Regions from separate parts of the Spirillospora sp. CA-108201 genome, predicted to be linked through region 4. Evidence: riboswitches for the same ligand, from Rfam matches in the RefSeq annotation. Region 4 holds a riboswitch; each other region holds the start of a gene.
What was found. Region 4 has a riboswitch for cobalamin ahead of ACQEU6_RS31005 (ribonucleoside-diphosphate reductase subunit alpha). Riboswitches for the same ligand answer to the same signal wherever they lie in the genome.

Region 1 (4,203 bases), on a different contig from region 4:
CGGGCGCCCCGCCGCCGCCGACGCCGCGCTCAGCGACGTCACGCCCGGCACGACCTCGGCCGGGTAGTGCGGCGCGAGCCGCTTGTGCAGGTGCATGTACGACCCGTAGAACAGGGGGTCGCCCTCGCTCAGCACCACGACCGTCCGCCCCGCGTCGAGGTGCGCGGCGAGCCGGGCGGCGCAGTCGGCGTAGAACTCCTCCAGCGCCCCGTGGTACCCGCCGCGGTGGTCGGTGGCCTCCGTCGTCACCGGGTAGACGAGCTGCTCCTCGATCCGCCCGTCCCGCAGGTACGGCTCGGCGATCGCCCGGGCGATGCTGCGGCCGTGCCGCGCGCAGTGGAAGGCCACCACGTCCGCCTCGCCGATCAGCCGCGCCGCCCGCACCGTGACCAGCTCCGGGTCGCCGGGCCCGACGCCCACGCCGAACAGCCGTCCCGCCATCACTCCGCCTCACTGGCGAGGGCGTTGACCGCCGCCGCCGTCATCGCGCTGCCGCCGCGCCGCCCGCGCACCACCAGATGGTCCAGCCCGCTCGCGGCGAGCGCCTCCTTGGACTCGGCCGCCCCGATGAACCCGACCGGGATCCCGAGGACCGCCGCCGGGCGCGGCGCGCCCTCCTCCATCAGCTCCAGCAGCCGGAACAGCGCCGTCGGCGCGTTGCCGATCGCGACGACCGCGCCGCCGAGCCGGTCGCGCCACAGCTCCAGCGCCGCCGCGCTGCGCGTGGTGCCGAGCCGCTCGGCCAGCTCGGGGACGCCCGGGTCGCCCAGGGTGCAGACGACCTCGTTGCCGGCGGGGAGCCGCGCGCGGGTCACCCCGGAGGCGACCATCCGCGCGTCGCACAGCACCGGCGCGCCGGCCAGCAGCGCCGCCCGCGCCCGCTCCACGACCCCCGGCGACCAGGCCAGGTCCCCGACCAGGTCGGTCATGCCGCAGGCGTGGATCATGCGGACCGCGACCCGCGCCACGTCGTCCGGCAGTCCCGACAGGTCGGCCTCCGCGCGGATCGTCGCGAACGACCGCCGGTAGATCTCGGCGCCGTCCCGGACGTAATCGATCACTGCTGTCCCTCCGCCGTCCTCAGCACGACCGGGCCGCGGGGCATCCCGCAGCGCCGCTCGCACCCCGTCCAGTGGACGGGGGTCCCGGGCGCGCGGACCAGGCCGTCCACGAAGCGCCGCGCCTCGCCCTGCACGTCGCCGCGCGACTTCGCGCATCCGGGGCTGCCGGTGCAGGCCGTCACGCCGCCCCAGGGCGACGCCGGATCGGTCGCGAAGCCCGCCGCCGCGAGCTCCGCCGCCGCGCGTGGCGCCTCGCCCGCGTCCCGGTCCCGCAGCACCACGCTGCGCCACGGCGTCACCCGCACCTCGTCCGCGACCGCGGCGAGCGCCTCGGCCTGCGCGGCGGACAGCCGGCCGAGCGGGGGCACGGCCTCCAGCGCGGCGCGCCCGTCCCGCTGCGCGACGATCCCGGCGTGCGGCGGCGCGGGGTCCGGGCGCGGCGGCGCGTCCCGCACGTCCGCGCCCAGCCGCTCCGCGACGAGCCGCGCGCCGTCCGGCACCTCCGCGAGGCGCCAGGCGTCCCCCCGGATCTCCAGGAACGCCTCCGCCGCCGCGAGCAGCGCGGCGACGGGCTCGCCGGGGACGGGCCCGAGCCGCGTCCCGGCCAGCCGCAGCCCTTCGGGGGTGCAGGCGGCGTCGGCGCCCAGCGCCGCCATGTCGCCGGTGCCGTCGTCGAGCGCGAACAGGAACCGCCCCGGCAGCCGGGCCAGTTCCGGACGCGCGCGCAGCGCCTCGTCCAGCGCCGTGACCAGCGGGTCCGTGGCGAGAACGCCGCGCGGGCCGCGCCCGCCGAGCGGGGACGCGACGATGTTGCGCACCCGCTCGTGGGTCGCCGACGGCAGCAGCCCGGCGGCCGCCAGCCGGGCCGCGAGCGCCGCCGGGTCGCGGACGCCGCGCACCTGGAGGTTGCCGCGGGACGTGAGTTCGATCACGTCCCGCCCCAGCTCGCGGGCGGCGGCGCCGAGCACCGCGAGCTGCGCGGCGGACACCGCGCCGCCCGGGACGCGGACGCGCGCCAGCGGCCCGTCGGCGGCGTCGTGGGTGCGCAGCGCCCCGGGGCACGCGTCGGCACGGGCTCTGACATTCGGCACGGGGAGGATGTTAACCACAGTTTGCAGGGCGACCGCGCTGCCGTACTCTTCTGCTCAGGCGATGGCAATGGGAGGAAGCCGGTGCGAATCCGGCGCGGTCCCGCCACTGTGACCGGGGAGCGAACCCCGCTGTAGGCCACTGTCCGCAAGGACGGGAAGGCCGGGGCGAGCGTCGATCCGGGAGCCAGGAGACTCCTGCCGTCGACACCCGCGACCGGGGCGAGGACCCCAGGGGGAGGATGCGCCGTGCCCGAGCACAGCCGCACGGTCCTGTTGCTGTCGACGTCCGACACCGATCTGCTGAGCGCCCGCGCGTCCGGCGCCGCCTACCGGCTCGGCAATCCCGCGCGGCTCGCCGCCGCCGACCTGCCCGAGCTGACCGAGGGCGCCGACCTCGTCGTGGTGCGGCTGCTCGGCGGCCGGCGCGCCTGGGAGGACGGCCTCGACGCGCTGCTCGCGGGCCCCCGGCCCGTCGTCGTCCTCGGCGGCGAGCAGGCCCCCGACGCCGAGCTGATGGAGCTGTCCACGGTCAGCGGCGGGGTGTGCGCCGAGGCGCACGCCTACCTCGCGCACGGCGGCCCCGCCAACCTCGCCGAACTGCACGCGTTCCTGTCCGACACCGTGCTGCTGACCGGGCGCGGCTTCGCTCCGCCGGCCCCGACGCCGACCTGGGGGCGGCTCGACCGCGCCGCCCGCGACGGCGGCGGGCCCGTGGTCGGCGTGCTCTACTACCGCGCCCACCACATGGCGGGCAACACCGCGTTCGTCGAGGCGCTCTGCGCCGCCGTGGAGGACGCGGGCGGGCGCGCCATGCCGGTGTTCTGCTCGTCGCTGCGCACCGCCGAGCCCGAGCTGCTGGACACGCTGCGCCAGGCGGACGCGCTGGTGACGACCGTGCTCGCGGCGGGCGGGTCGCGGCCCGCCACGGCCGGGGCGGGCGGCGACGACGAGGCGTGGGACGTGGGCGCGCTCGCGGCGCTGGACGTCCCGATCCTCCAGGGCCTCTGCCTCACGACCAGCCGGTCCGACTGGGAGGGCGGCGACGACGGGCTGTCCCCCCTGGACGCGGCGTCGCAGGTCGCGATCCCCGAGTTCGACGGGCGGATCATCACCGTCCCGTTCTCGTTCAAGGAGGTCGACGAGGACGGTCTCACCGTCTACGCCGCCGACCCCGAGCGGGCCGCGCGGGTCGCCGGGATCGCGGTCCGGCACGGCCGGCTCCGCCACACCCCGGCCCCCGGGCGCCGCCTCGTCGTGATGCTGTCGGCGTACCCGACCAAGCACGCCCGCGTCGGCAACGCCGTCGGCCTCGACACCCCGGCGAGCACCGTCCGCCTGCTGGCCCGGCTCCGCGACGCGGGGTACGACCTGGGGGACGGCTTCCCCGGCGTCGACGAGCAGGACGGCGACGCCCTCGTCCACGCGCTCATCGCGGCGGGCGGCCAGGACGAGGACTGGCTCACCGAGGAGCAGCTCGCGGGCAACCCCGTCCGCATCTCCGCCGCGTCCTACGCGCGCTGGTACCGCACCCTGCCCGCCGACCTGCGGGAGGGGATGGAGCGGCACTGGGGCCCGCCGCCCGGGGAGCTGTTCGTCCAGGACGGCGACATCGTCCTGGCCGCCCTGCGCGCCGGCAACCTCGTCGTCATGGTGCAGCCGCCGCGCGGCTTCGGGCAGAACCCCATCGCCGTCTACCACGACCCCGACCTGCCGCCCAGCCACCACTACCTGGCCGCGTACCGGTGGCTCTCGGACGAGTTCGGCGCGCACGCGATCGTCCACGTCGGCAAGCACGGCAACCTGGAGTGGCTGCCCGGCAAGGCGGCGGGCATGTCCGCCTCGTGCGGCACCGACGCGGCGCTCGGCGACGTCCCGCTGGTCTACCCGTTCCTCGTCAACGACCCCGGCGAGGGCACGCAGGCCAAGCGCCGCGCGCACGCCGTCCTCGTCGACCACATGGTCCCGCCGATGGCCCGCGCCGAGACCTACGGCGACATCGCCCGCCTCGAACAGCTCCTGGACGAGCACGCGACGATCGCCGCGATGGACCC
Region 2 (4,203 bases), 3.2 Mb from region 4:
GTCATGCCGCAGGCGTGGATCATGCGGACCGCGACCCGCGCCACGTCGTCCGGCAGTCCCGACAGGTCGGCCTCCGCGCGGATCGTCGCGAACGACCGCCGGTAGATCTCGGCGCCGTCCCGGACGTAATCGATCACTGCTGTCCCTCCGCCGTCCTCAGCACGACCGGGCCGCGGGGCATCCCGCAGCGCCGCTCGCACCCCGTCCAGTGGACGGGGGTCCCGGGCGCGCGGACCAGGCCGTCCACGAAGCGCCGCGCCTCGCCCTGCACGTCGCCGCGCGACTTCGCGCATCCGGGGCTGCCGGTGCAGGCCGTCACGCCGCCCCAGGGCGACGCCGGATCGGTCGCGAAGCCCGCCGCCGCGAGCTCCGCCGCCGCGCGTGGCGCCTCGCCCGCGTCCCGGTCCCGCAGCACCACGCTGCGCCACGGCGTCACCCGCACCTCGTCCGCGACCGCGGCGAGCGCCTCGGCCTGCGCGGCGGACAGCCGGCCGAGCGGGGGCACGGCCTCCAGCGCGGCGCGCCCGTCCCGCTGCGCGACGATCCCGGCGTGCGGCGGCGCGGGGTCCGGGCGCGGCGGCGCGTCCCGCACGTCCGCGCCCAGCCGCTCCGCGACGAGCCGCGCGCCGTCCGGCACCTCCGCGAGGCGCCAGGCGTCCCCCGGATCTCCAGGAACGCCTCCGCCGCCGCGAGCAGCGCGGCGACGGGCTCGCCGGGGACGGGCCCGAGCCGCGTCCCGGCCAGCCGCAGCCCTTCGGGGGTGCAGGCGGCGTCGGCGCCCAGCGCCGCCATGTCGCCGGTGCCGTCGTCGAGCGCGAACAGGAACCGCCCCGGCAGCCGGGCCAGTTCCGGACGCGCGCGCAGCGCCTCGTCCAGCGCCGTGACCAGCGGGTCCGTGGCGAGAACGCCGCGCGGGCCGCGCCCGCCGAGCGGGGACGCGACGATGTTGCGCACCCGCTCGTGGGTCGCCGACGGCAGCAGCCCGGCGGCCGCCAGCCGGGCCGCGAGCGCCGCCGGGTCGCGGACGCCGCGCACCTGGAGGTTGCCGCGGGACGTGAGTTCGATCACGTCCCGCCCCAGCTCGCGGGCGGCGGCGCCGAGCACCGCGAGCTGCGCGGCGGACACCGCGCCGCCCGGGACGCGGACGCGCGCCAGCGGCCCGTCGGCGGCGTCGTGGGTGCGCAGCGCCCCGGGGCACGCGTCGGCACGGGCTCTGACATTCGGCACGGGGAGGATGTTAACCACAGTTTGCAGGGCGACCGCGCTGCCGTACTCTTCTGCTCAGGCGATGGCAATGGGAGGAAGCCGGTGCGAATCCGGCGCGGTCCCGCCACTGTGACCGGGGAGCGAACCCCGCTGTAGGCCACTGTCCGCAAGGACGGGAAGGCCGGGGCGAGCGTCGATCCGGGAGCCAGGAGACTCCTGCCGTCGACACCCGCGACCGGGGCGAGGACCCCAGGGGGAGGATGCGCCGTGCCCGAGCACAGCCGCACGGTCCTGTTGCTGTCGACGTCCGACACCGATCTGCTGAGCGCCCGCGCGTCCGGCGCCGCCTACCGGCTCGGCAATCCCGCGCGGCTCGCCGCCGCCGACCTGCCCGAGCTGACCGAGGGCGCCGACCTCGTCGTGGTGCGGCTGCTCGGCGGCCGGCGCGCCTGGGAGGACGGCCTCGACGCGCTGCTCGCGGGCCCCCGGCCCGTCGTCGTCCTCGGCGGCGAGCAGGCCCCCGACGCCGAGCTGATGGAGCTGTCCACGGTCAGCGGCGGGGTGTGCGCCGAGGCGCACGCCTACCTCGCGCACGGCGGCCCCGCCAACCTCGCCGAACTGCACGCGTTCCTGTCCGACACCGTGCTGCTGACCGGGCGCGGCTTCGCTCCGCCGGCCCCGACGCCGACCTGGGGGCGGCTCGACCGCGCCGCCCGCGACGGCGGCGGGCCCGTGGTCGGCGTGCTCTACTACCGCGCCCACCACATGGCGGGCAACACCGCGTTCGTCGAGGCGCTCTGCGCCGCCGTGGAGGACGCGGGCGGGCGCGCCATGCCGGTGTTCTGCTCGTCGCTGCGCACCGCCGAGCCCGAGCTGCTGGACACGCTGCGCCAGGCGGACGCGCTGGTGACGACCGTGCTCGCGGCGGGCGGGTCGCGGCCCGCCACGGCCGGGGCGGGCGGCGACGACGAGGCGTGGGACGTGGGCGCGCTCGCGGCGCTGGACGTCCCGATCCTCCAGGGCCTCTGCCTCACGACCAGCCGGTCCGACTGGGAGGGCGGCGACGACGGGCTGTCCCCCCTGGACGCGGCGTCGCAGGTCGCGATCCCCGAGTTCGACGGGCGGATCATCACCGTCCCGTTCTCGTTCAAGGAGGTCGACGAGGACGGTCTCACCGTCTACGCCGCCGACCCCGAGCGGGCCGCGCGGGTCGCCGGGATCGCGGTCCGGCACGGCCGGCTCCGCCACACCCCGGCCCCCGGGCGCCGCCTCGTCGTGATGCTGTCGGCGTACCCGACCAAGCACGCCCGCGTCGGCAACGCCGTCGGCCTCGACACCCCGGCGAGCACCGTCCGCCTGCTGGCCCGGCTCCGCGACGCGGGGTACGACCTGGGGGACGGCTTCCCCGGCGTCGACGAGCAGGACGGCGACGCCCTCGTCCACGCGCTCATCGCGGCGGGCGGCCAGGACGAGGACTGGCTCACCGAGGAGCAGCTCGCGGGCAACCCCGTCCGCATCTCCGCCGCGTCCTACGCGCGCTGGTACCGCACCCTGCCCGCCGACCTGCGGGAGGGGATGGAGCGGCACTGGGGCCCGCCGCCCGGGGAGCTGTTCGTCCAGGACGGCGACATCGTCCTGGCCGCCCTGCGCGCCGGCAACCTCGTCGTCATGGTGCAGCCGCCGCGCGGCTTCGGGCAGAACCCCATCGCCGTCTACCACGACCCCGACCTGCCGCCCAGCCACCACTACCTGGCCGCGTACCGGTGGCTCTCGGACGAGTTCGGCGCGCACGCGATCGTCCACGTCGGCAAGCACGGCAACCTGGAGTGGCTGCCCGGCAAGGCGGCGGGCATGTCCGCCTCGTGCGGCACCGACGCGGCGCTCGGCGACGTCCCGCTGGTCTACCCGTTCCTCGTCAACGACCCCGGCGAGGGCACGCAGGCCAAGCGCCGCGCGCACGCCGTCCTCGTCGACCACATGGTCCCGCCGATGGCCCGCGCCGAGACCTACGGCGACATCGCCCGCCTCGAACAGCTCCTGGACGAGCACGCGACGATCGCCGCGATGGACCCGGCGAAGCTGCCCGCGATCCGCGCCCAGATCTGGACGCTCATCCAGGCCGCCAGGCTCGACCACGACCTCGGCCTGGACGACCGCCCCCACGACACCGAGTTCGACGACTTCCTCCTGCACGTCGACGGCTGGCTGTGCGAGGTGAAGGACGCGCAGATCCGCGACGGCCTGCACGTCCTCGGCCAGGCGCCCACCGGCGCGACCCGCGTCGACCTGGTGCTGGCCATGCTCCGCGCACGCCAGATGTGGTCGGGCCGCGAGACGCTGCCCGGCCTGCGGGAGGCGCTCGGGCTCAGCGAGGCCGGCGGCGAGGCGCTCGCCGACGTGGACGCCGCCGAGGCCGCCGCCCGCGCCCTCGTCCAGGCCATGGAGGACGCGGGCTGGGCCGTGGACGCGGCCCGGGAGGCCGCGAGGGACGTTCCGGCGGAGCGCCGCGACGCCGTGGCGCGGGTCCTGGAGTTCGCCGCCGCCGAGATCGTCCCGCGCCTGGCCCGGACGTCCGACGAGCTCGACCACGTCCTGCACGCCCTGGACGGCGGCTACGTCCCGGCGGGCCCGAGCGGGTCGCCGCTGCGCGGCCTCGTCAACGTCCTGCCGACCGGCCGCAACTTCTACTCGGTCGACCCGCGCGCCGTCCCGAGCCGCCTCGCCTGGGAGACGGGGCAGGCGATGGCCGACTCGCTCCTGGAGCGCTACCGCGCCGACCACGGGGAGTGGCCGCGCTCGGTCGGGCTGTCGGTGTGGGGGACGAGCGCGATGCGCACGGCGGGCGACGACGTGGCCGAGGTCCTCGCGCTGCTCGGCGTCCGCCCGGCCTGGGACGAGGCGTCCCGCCGCGTCACGGCGCTGGAGCCGGTGCCGCTCGCCGAGCTCGGCCGGCCGCGCATCGACGTGACCGTCCGCATCAGCGGCTTCTTCCGGGAC
Region 3 (4,203 bases), 5.7 Mb from region 4:
GGTCTACAGTGCCGGAGTCCTCGGCGCCCTTGGTGGCGTACTTGGCGATATAGCGGGCTACGTGCTTGTCGGCGATCCCGTCCAACTCGGCGGCCACCTGGATGGCCTGGGTGTCGAGTTGACGTCCCCACCGCAAGGTGAGTGGTGAGCTTGTCCCGTCCGGGTGCGGGGCCGGTACCTCGATCTGTGCGGCGGTGGTTCGCAAGGTGCGTTCTAGGAGTTCGGTGGTGGCCCATACGGGCGGCGACTGGTCCGGTCCGTCCGGTCCGTCCAGGCGCACGACGGCGTGGAAGTGGATCAGGCCGCGTCGCTGGTACTCGATCACGCGGGCGTACGACAGGCGGGCCTGTTCGCGTAGGGCCTTGTGGGTGATGCCCAGCTCGGCCGTGATCAGCCTGGGGACGGTGAGGGTGAGGCGTCGCCATAGCTCGGGGGCGTGGGCGTTCCACAACACGGCGGCGGGGTAGTCGTAGCAGTCGACGCAGATCGGCTGCCCAACCTGAGGGTCGTCGGCCTGGTGCCGCGCCCGGCACCCCTCGGGGCGGCCGTGGGCACACACGGGGCCATCTCGTCGGGGTCGGCAAAGCTGGGTCTTCCCTCCCTTCTCGCGGTGGGCGTGGACGGCACCGAATGAGGGGGCGGTGAGCGTGAGGAACACGCGCGGGTGCTCGCTGACCTCCTCAGGCACGCCCTTGCCTCCGGTCAGTCCGGAGATGATCAGGTGATAGGTGTCGTCCCGGTACACCTCGGCGCACGCGGCGCACCGGGACGCGCGGCGGTTGCCACACGCAGTGATCAGGAACCCGGTCGGCTCGTCGGCGGTCGAGTACGACTCGATCAACTCGCCGCTCTCACCGTCCAGGGTGATCCGCTCACCGCGCAGCCGTACGGGCTGCTCGCACCCTCCGGCGGAGCGGATCATCTGGTGCCAGCGGTCGAAGTCGGGCATGGCCGCGCGCTGGACGGCGGCGAGCAGTTCCGGCGGTAGGTCGGGCATCTGCGGGCCGCTCATGCCGCGTCCTGCCAGGTCGCGGCCTCGGCCTCGTATCGGTCGTCGGGTACCTCGGGGGTGGTCAACTCGACACCGAAGATGGTTTGGATCCTGCGCCACTTCGCGTCCGTCCAGCGCGGCGATTTGCTGGCCTGACGCTTACCCCATGCGGCTGCTTCCGGGCTGGGCTTCAACCCGTAACTCCTCTCCCTGGCTCACGGCTAGGGAGCGCGCAACGATGTCCGGGGTGAAGAGCCAACGGCCTGCGGGCAGGCTGGCGCCTACTCGTTCCGGTCTAGCTCTTCGCGCGAGTGGCCTTCTTTATGTGCCGTGTTAGCCAGGGCTGATTCGTTTTAGGTAGCTATTCGCGGGACGAGTCCCGCCCGGGCGCGCACCCGGTCTTGCGTGCCGAGAGCCCACCTCGGCGATCTGTGTTTTTGTGTTTGTTGTGCGGCTGTTCGCGTATTGGGGCGTCCTCGCGGAGCCCCTGCGGCGGGAGCCGACCCCGCCTGCCACTCGCCTGCCTCGGAGTCGCTGGATGCGGCTCCGCGTCCATGAGTACCCGAGGATGATCAAGGTTGAAACCCCCTACTGGGGCGGTTCGCGCGGGTTTCACTCTGAGTGACTAGGGGTTCCGGCAGAAATGTTGCCTGGATGCGTGAACTAGTGGTAGTTGGTGTCGAACCACTTGGTCATCTCCATCGCGGGGATGTCCTGGACACCGCGCGCCATGGCGAAGTACCGGTCGAGACCGTCCAGGCCCCGGTAGCGCGCGGGCACGGCGTCCACCAGGACGCTGGTGTCCAGGACCTGGTCGTAGAAGGAGAAGGTGTTCGACGGGACCGTGTCCAGGCCGGCGTCGCGCAGCTCGGTCCAGACGGCGCCGCGCAGGTCCGCACCGGCCTTCTCCAGCGCGGCCGCGTCGACGCGTCCCGCCCAGAAGCCCTCGGTGGCGAACTTGAGCTCGCGGCGCGTCCCGATCCGGGGGTAACCGAGGATCGTGGTTCTCATGGCAGCTTCCCTCGCTGAGCCACAGGCGGCCAGGCGCGGAGGGAGGTGCGCGGCACGGCGCCGAAAGCCCGCCTGTGCCGCCCGCCGGCCCTCCCGCGAGGCCGCAGACCACCGTGCGCCAGGCGGCGCACGGGCGAAGGCAGGTCTTCGGACTCGCGGGCGCCGCTCCTACCGGGATAGGTGCGTCCTACTGGCCGTCGCTTCCCAGGCCGCCGGGCCCAGTGCTCATTGACGGCGGTCGTTCCCGCTCACCGCTGCGGGGCAGTCCCGGATTCGCACCGGGTTCCCTCTTACGACGCCCGCACCACGCGGACACGGGCGAACCTTCCGCACGACGGAGTCTAACGGCCGAGATGCCGGCGGACGCAAACCCGCTCGCGCCTCGTCCACGCCATGCACGGCGACCTCCGCACCGCCGCGTTCGCCTCGGCTCGGCGGTCGTGCTCTCCCATCGGAAGTTGCCGACCCGGCCGCACCTCGAACGGTTTCCTTGTCCCCCCAAGGAAGGGAGGACCCTGCGAATGCAGGACAACCCGAGCGACGGAGTGATCATGGCTGGCCCGACCCCGCAGGAAAGGGAATTCGCCCGCAGCATGTTCCAGGGAGCCGCCGAGCTGTCGGAGCAGAACGCCGCGCAGGCGCAGACCCCGGAAGAGGCTGAAGAGGCCGAGATCGACGCCGGCGCCTACAGGGGCGTGGTGGAGGACCTGGACAAGGGGGCACTCTGACATCGGTCGGCTCGCGCCGGCCGGAGTCCGACCTGAGCGCGGCCTCTGGCCGCGCTCTTTTTCGCGCGGTCTCGGTACCGGTGTTCAGCCGTTGATGCTGGCGGTGTAGGTGGTGTTGGTGCCTACGGCCTGGCACGGGCCGCTGTAGCCGTTGATGTCGAGTTCGCCGGTGGGCGAATCGCCGGAGAGGTCCACGGTCATGGTGCCGGAGACCGGCTGGTAGAGGCACGCGTAGATGGAGTTGCCGGATGCCGTGAACTGGTTGAGTCCCGTGGCGGCGATGCGGGCGTCCGGCCGGACGGTGATGGTGTCGCCGTCCACCTCGACGTTGGTCATGTCGAGCTGGGCGCCGCGCTCGGGGAAGCAGGCGGTGTTGGTGCCGAACCAGATCGCGCCGACCTCGGGCGTCCCGGCGGGGAAGCCGGACCGCAGGCATACCTCGACCGGGTTGACGCCGTTGTTCGTCCCGACGCGGGTGACCGTCGGCATCACCTGGAGCTGGGCGGTGCGGCGGAACGTCTGGCCGCTGACCATTCCGCTGAGGCTCACCGAGTACGTGCCCGTCCTGATGCCCGTCTCCTCTTCGGGGGTGGGTGACTCCTCGGGCGGGCTCGACGATTCCTCCGGGGTGGGACTGTCGGTCACCGAGCCCGCCGGCGACGGGACGGGCGCGGCGGGCGAGGCGACGGACGCCTGGGGCGCGGTGGTGGTGACCGACGCGGAGCCGGTGTTCTCGGACGGGCCCAGGTGCGAGCGGGCGAAGAGGGCGGCCGCGACCACGACGGCGGTCAGGGGGATCATCGCCATGGCCGTCAGGAGCGGTGCCTTCGATCGGGGACGGGTGCGGCGGGCGGGAGCCAGGGCTGCGGGACCGGCTGCGAGTGCGGGCCCTGCGGCGGGCAGGGTCGGCTGCGCGCCCGGCGACCGCGGCGCGCTCTGTGGGCTCTGCGCGTAGGCGCGCAGAGCGCCGAGGGCGACCACGGCCTTGGGGTCGGCCGTGGTGACGGGTTCCCAGCCCAGCCCTTCGGCGACGAGTTCGGCGATCCTGGGCATGCGGGCCGCGCCGCCGGCCAGGTAGACGGCGTCCAGATCGTCCGGGGAGAGGCCGGCGCGCTCGACGGCCGCCAGGAGTTCGCCGACGCTCCAGCGCAGCATCCGGCTCGTCGCGTCCTCGAACTCGGTGCGCGTGACCGTGATCGCCTCGGTGAGGCCGTCGAGCCGGAGCGACGCGGCGTCGTGCTCGGAGAGCGCGTGCTTGGCCTCCACGACCTCCTGGCGGACCAGTTCTGAGCCGTTGTGCCGTCGCGTCATCTCGTCCCAGGCGGCGGCGTCAAGGGGCGCCGCCCTTTCGGCGACGATCCGGTAGAGGGCCTCGTCGAGGGCGCCGCCTCCGAACCCGTCGTGCCTCCCCGGCCGGCCCAGGATCTCCAACCCCTGCTCGGTGCGGCGGACCACGGTGACGTCGAGGGAACA
Region 4 (4,203 bases):
ATCCGACCGGAAGCGAAAAGATCAATCCTGGGCGGGCGAGCGGCGGAACCAGGCGACGATGCCCGCCGCGACCGCGAGGACCACCGCGGCCAGGCCGATCCAGAGCCAGCCCGACGAGCCTCCCGAATCACCGGTGGACGCGGCGTCCGTCCCCGACGGCGCCGGCGCCGGGGGCTGGGCGGCACCGGTCGAGCCCTGCACGGTGAACGTGAAGGAGCCCTCGACCGGATGGCCGTCCGACGCGACGACGCGCCACCCCACGGTGTACTGCCCGTTGGGCAGCGTGCCGTTCACCGCCTGGGTGACCTTGTTGTCGACCGCCCGCGCCGACCCCGCCTGGTACTGCCTGCGCGACCCGTCGGTCACGACCACGCGCGGCAGCCGCACCGGGTCCGCGTACGTCAGGACGATCTGGGACGGGGCCGCCACCGTCGAGTCCTTCGCGGGGCTCGCCGACGTCAGCCCGGTGTGCGCCGACGCGGGGACCGCCGTCGTCGCCAGGACGGCCGCGAGCGCCGCGACGCCGGCGGCCCCCGCAGCGCCGCCCGGGTCACGCCCGGCTCCGCGCCCGGGTCACGCCGTAGGCGCCGACCCCGACGCCGACCACGCCGACGGCGATGCCGATGCCGCCGAGCAGCCGGGCCGTCCCGTCGCCGGACGACGCGGACGACGTCGCGGCGGCGGGCTTCACCTGCGCGGTCAGGCCGGTCGCGGCCGTCGAGCCCTGGGGAAGGAGCTTCAGCACCGGCGCGGGGTGCTCCGGCTCGTTCGCCCCCTCCGCGGGGGCCTCCTCCCACGTGACGACCTCGCCGCCGGTGTAGGTCTGGTCGGCCGTGAACACGAGCCGGTCGGTGTCGGTGGGCAGCGGCCCCATCGAGACGTCGAACTCCTCGAACCGGCCCGGCTCGATCTTGCCGCCGCTCCAGGTGATCTTCGTGACGGCCTCGGTCAGCTCGCCGCCCTCGATCTTCACCGGCTTCGGCAGCCTGGACTTCTCGACCTTCACCGTCCAGCCCGGCAGCGGCCGGACCGACACCGACGACAGCGGGTGGTCGTTCGGCAGGTTCACCACGAGCTTGGTGGTGGAGGCGTCGTCGCGCTCGTTCGGCACGCGGAACGAGACCTTGGAGTACGAGCCCTGCTCGGCGGTCCTGGGGTTGACGGTGACGTGGGCGGACGCCGCCGCGGCAAGGCCGACCACGGACAGGGCGGTGAGGGACGCGACGGCCCCGGCGCGCCGGGCATGCGGAAGGAAGGGCATTGCGGAACTCCGTTCGAGACGTACGGGAATGGCCGGGCGCCGTGAACCGGCGTCCGGTGACGTACGGCGCTCCGGCTCAGGAGTGAGCGAGCGCCCTCGAACGCGTGGGGGGACCCCGCCGGACGACCTGGTGCCGCAGGACACGTCCGGTGGCCGTGACGGCCGCCGCCGCGGGCGCCGTCCGGAGAGGGCGGACCGGAGGCTCGGCCGGTTCCACGGCGAGCAGGGCCAGCAGCAGCCGGATCGGGCGGTCCGCCAGGGCGGCCACCCTCCGGGCGAGCGACCACGCCGCCCGCTCGCCGCGCCGCAGCCACCACGCGGCCACCAGCGCGGCCGTGCAGTGCGCCAGCGTCATCGCCAGGCCGTTCCCGCCGTGGGCGGCGGGGAGCGCGACGGGGTCCACGGCGCCCGTCATGGCGGCGTGCGCCCCGGGCGTGTGGTGGGACGGCGGCGCGCAGGCGGCCGTGAAGAGGGTGTGGAGGGCGAACTGCCCGCCGAGGAGCCCGCCCAGGATCGTCGCGAGCGAGCGCTCGTGGCCCGCCAGCACCAGCGTCACGCCGAGGACGGCGCCGAAGCCCGCGAGCGCCGCCCAGGCCGGCACCGCCGCGCCGCCCGCCAGGACGTGCCCGAGGGTCGCCAGCGTCGCGCACACGGTGGAGAACACCACCGCGCGGGCGGGCCGGAACAGCGGCTGCGGCGCAAGGGGGCTCATGACGCGCTTATCGTCCCATCCCCCGCGCGCCCTGCCCAGCCGCCCCCGGAACTTCGCTGACACGCCCAACATCTAGGGGTTGTGCGTTGATCGTCAACTAGATGTAGGGTTCAGTCCCGTGCTGGTCCGCCCCCGCCGTTCGCGGCGGGGGCGGCGTAAGAGGGAACCCGGTGGGAATCCGGGACTGCCCCGCAGCGGTGAGCGGGAACGACCGCCGTCATCACGCACTGGGCCCGGCGGCCTGGGAAGCGACGGCCAGTAGGACGCCTCGGCAGAGGCGGCGCCCGGCGAGTCCGAACACCTGCCCGCACGCGGGGCCGGGAGACCGGCCCCACCACAGGTCCGGGCCCGTCCCGGATCGACACGTCCAGGCCTCGCGGGTGGGCCGGGGGCGGAGCGCGGCCTCCGCCGCGCGCCGTTCGCATGCCTCCGCGGGGCGCATGCGAGGGGAGACGTACGTGACACAGGCTCTGGCCGCGCCGCCGGCGGAGATCACCGTCGAGGTCGAGGCGGCCTGCGAGGGGGTGCCGGGCGCGGAGGCCGGACGGGTGCTGGCCGCCGTCCGGTCCGCGGACGGATTGGACGCGGCCGCCCTGCGGGACCTCGCGATCGGGGAGGCAGCCGCGCTGATCCCCGCCGAGCCCGGCTACTCCAGGGTGGCCGCGCGGCTGCTCGGCGGCCGGATCCGGGACGAGGCCGCCGCGGCCGGCGTCCGGACGTTCGCCGAGTCGGTCGCCGCCGCGCACCGGGAGGGCCTCCTGGCGGACGACCTGGCCGCGTTCGTCCAGGCCAACTCCGCGGGGCTCGACGCGCTCGTCGACGACGGGGCCGACGACCGGTTCGAGTACTTCGGCCTCCGGACGGTCTACGACCGGTACCTCCTCAGGCATCCGCAGTCGAGGCTCGTCCTGGAGCGCCCGCAGCACTTCTTCCTGCGGGTTGCCTGCGGGCTCGTCATCCCCGACGAAGTCGGGCCGGGGGGTGCGGGGGGTCGGCCCCCCGCGGGGGGCACCGAGACCGTGGACGAGGCGGCCGAGCTGTACGCGCTGCTCAGCACGCTGTCGTACCTGCCCAGCTCGCCCACGCTGTTCAACTCCGGGGCCCGCCGCCCGCAGCTCTCGTCGTGCTTCCTGCTCGACTCGCCGCGCGACGAGCTGGAATCCATCTACGACCGGTACGGCCAGGTCGCGCGGCTCAGCAAGTACGCGGGCGGCATCGGCGTCTCCTGGACGCGGGTGCGGTCGCGGGGCTCGCTGATCCGGGGCACGAACGGGCACTCCAACGGGATCGTCCCGTGGCTGCGCACGCTCGACTCGTCCGTCGCCGCCGTCAACCAGGGCGGCCGCCGCAAGGGCGCGGCGTGCGTCTACCTGGAGCCGTGGCACGCCGACGTCGAGGAGTTCCTGGAGCTGCGCGACAACACCGGCGAGGACGCGCGCCGCACCCACAACCTCAACCTGGCCAACTGGGTCCCCGACGAGTTCATGCGCCGCGTCGAGGCCGACACGGCGTGGTCGCTGTTCGACCCCAAGGAGGTGCCCGAGCTGGTCGACCTGTGGGGAGACGAGTTCGACGAGGCCTACCGGGCGGCGGAGCGGGAGGGCCGGTTCGTCCGGCAGCTCCCGGCCCGCAAGCTGTACGGGCGCATGATGCGGACGCTCGCCGAGACGGGCAACGGCTGGATGACGTTCAAGGACGCCGCCAACCGCGCCTGCAACCAGACCGCCGAGCCCGGCAGGGTCGTCCACCTGTCGAACCTCTGCACGGAGATCCTGGAGGTGACGGGCGACGGCGAGGCGGCCGTCTGCAACCTCGGGTCGGTGAACCTGGCCGCGCACGCGGGGCCGTCCGGCGTCGACTGGGAGCGGCTCCGGTCGACGGTCCGCACCGCCGTCCGGTTCCTGGACCGCACCATCGACCGGGGCTTCTACCCCACGCCGGAGGCGGAGAAGGCCAACCGCAGGTGGCGGCCGGTCGGGCTGGGCGTGATGGGCCTCGCGGACGTGTTCTTCACACTGCGCCTGCCGTTCGACTCCGACGAGGCGCGCGAACTGTCGACGCGCATCGCCGAGGAGATCGCCCTCGCCGCCTACAACGCGTCGGCCGACCTCGCCGCCGCCCACGGCCCGCTGCCCGCCTACGAGGCGACCCGCACCGCGCGCGGCCGGCTCCACCTGGACCACTTCCCGGACGCGGCGCCGTCCCGTTCCGCCGACTGGGACGCGCTGCG

Region 1: another riboswitch for cobalamin. It lies ahead of cobN (cobaltochelatase subunit CobN); the one in region 4 lies ahead of ACQEU6_RS31005 (ribonucleoside-diphosphate reductase subunit alpha).
Region 2: another riboswitch for cobalamin. It lies ahead of cobN (cobaltochelatase subunit CobN); the one in region 4 lies ahead of ACQEU6_RS31005 (ribonucleoside-diphosphate reductase subunit alpha).
Region 3: another riboswitch for cobalamin. It lies ahead of ACQEU6_RS03460 (hypothetical protein); the one in region 4 lies ahead of ACQEU6_RS31005 (ribonucleoside-diphosphate reductase subunit alpha).

The regions. Positions count from the first base shown of each region.
Region 1 is NZ_JBNJNE010000002.1:10,955-15,157, forward strand. Features, by position in the region: gene ACQEU6_RS45900 (precorrin-2 C(20)-methyltransferase) at 1-441, opposite strand, end outside; gene ACQEU6_RS45905 (precorrin-8X methylmutase) at 441-1,061, opposite strand; gene ACQEU6_RS45910 (ferredoxin-like domain-containing protein) at 1,058-2,152, opposite strand; cobalamin riboswitch at 2,224-2,347, shown strand; gene cobN (cobaltochelatase subunit CobN) at 2,399-4,203, shown strand, end outside.
Region 2 is NZ_JBNJNE010000001.1:9,628,581-9,632,783, forward strand. Features, by position in the region: gene ACQEU6_RS45770 (precorrin-8X methylmutase) at 1-137, opposite strand, end outside; gene ACQEU6_RS45775 (ferredoxin-like domain-containing protein) at 134-505, opposite strand; gene ACQEU6_RS45780 (ferredoxin-like domain-containing protein) at 433-1,227, opposite strand; cobalamin riboswitch at 1,299-1,422, shown strand; gene cobN (cobaltochelatase subunit CobN) at 1,474-4,203, shown strand, end outside.
Region 3 is NZ_JBNJNE010000001.1:711,515-715,717, reverse strand. Features, by position in the region: gene ACQEU6_RS03470 (replication initiator) at 1-1,012, opposite strand, end outside; gene ACQEU6_RS03465 (hypothetical protein) at 1,009-1,185, opposite strand; gene ACQEU6_RS03460 (hypothetical protein) at 1,655-2,002, opposite strand; cobalamin riboswitch at 2,124-2,346, opposite strand; gene ACQEU6_RS03455 (hypothetical protein) at 2,524-2,730, shown strand; gene ACQEU6_RS03450 (Hsp70 family protein) at 2,815-4,203, opposite strand, start outside.
Region 4 is NZ_JBNJNE010000001.1:6,422,087-6,426,289, forward strand. Features, by position in the region: gene ACQEU6_RS30990 (copper resistance CopC family protein) at 22-501, opposite strand; gene ACQEU6_RS30995 (YcnI family copper-binding membrane protein) at 551-1,261, opposite strand; gene ACQEU6_RS31000 (MFS transporter) at 1,338-1,973, opposite strand; cobalamin riboswitch at 2,079-2,296, shown strand; gene ACQEU6_RS31005 (ribonucleoside-diphosphate reductase subunit alpha) at 2,432-4,203, shown strand, end outside.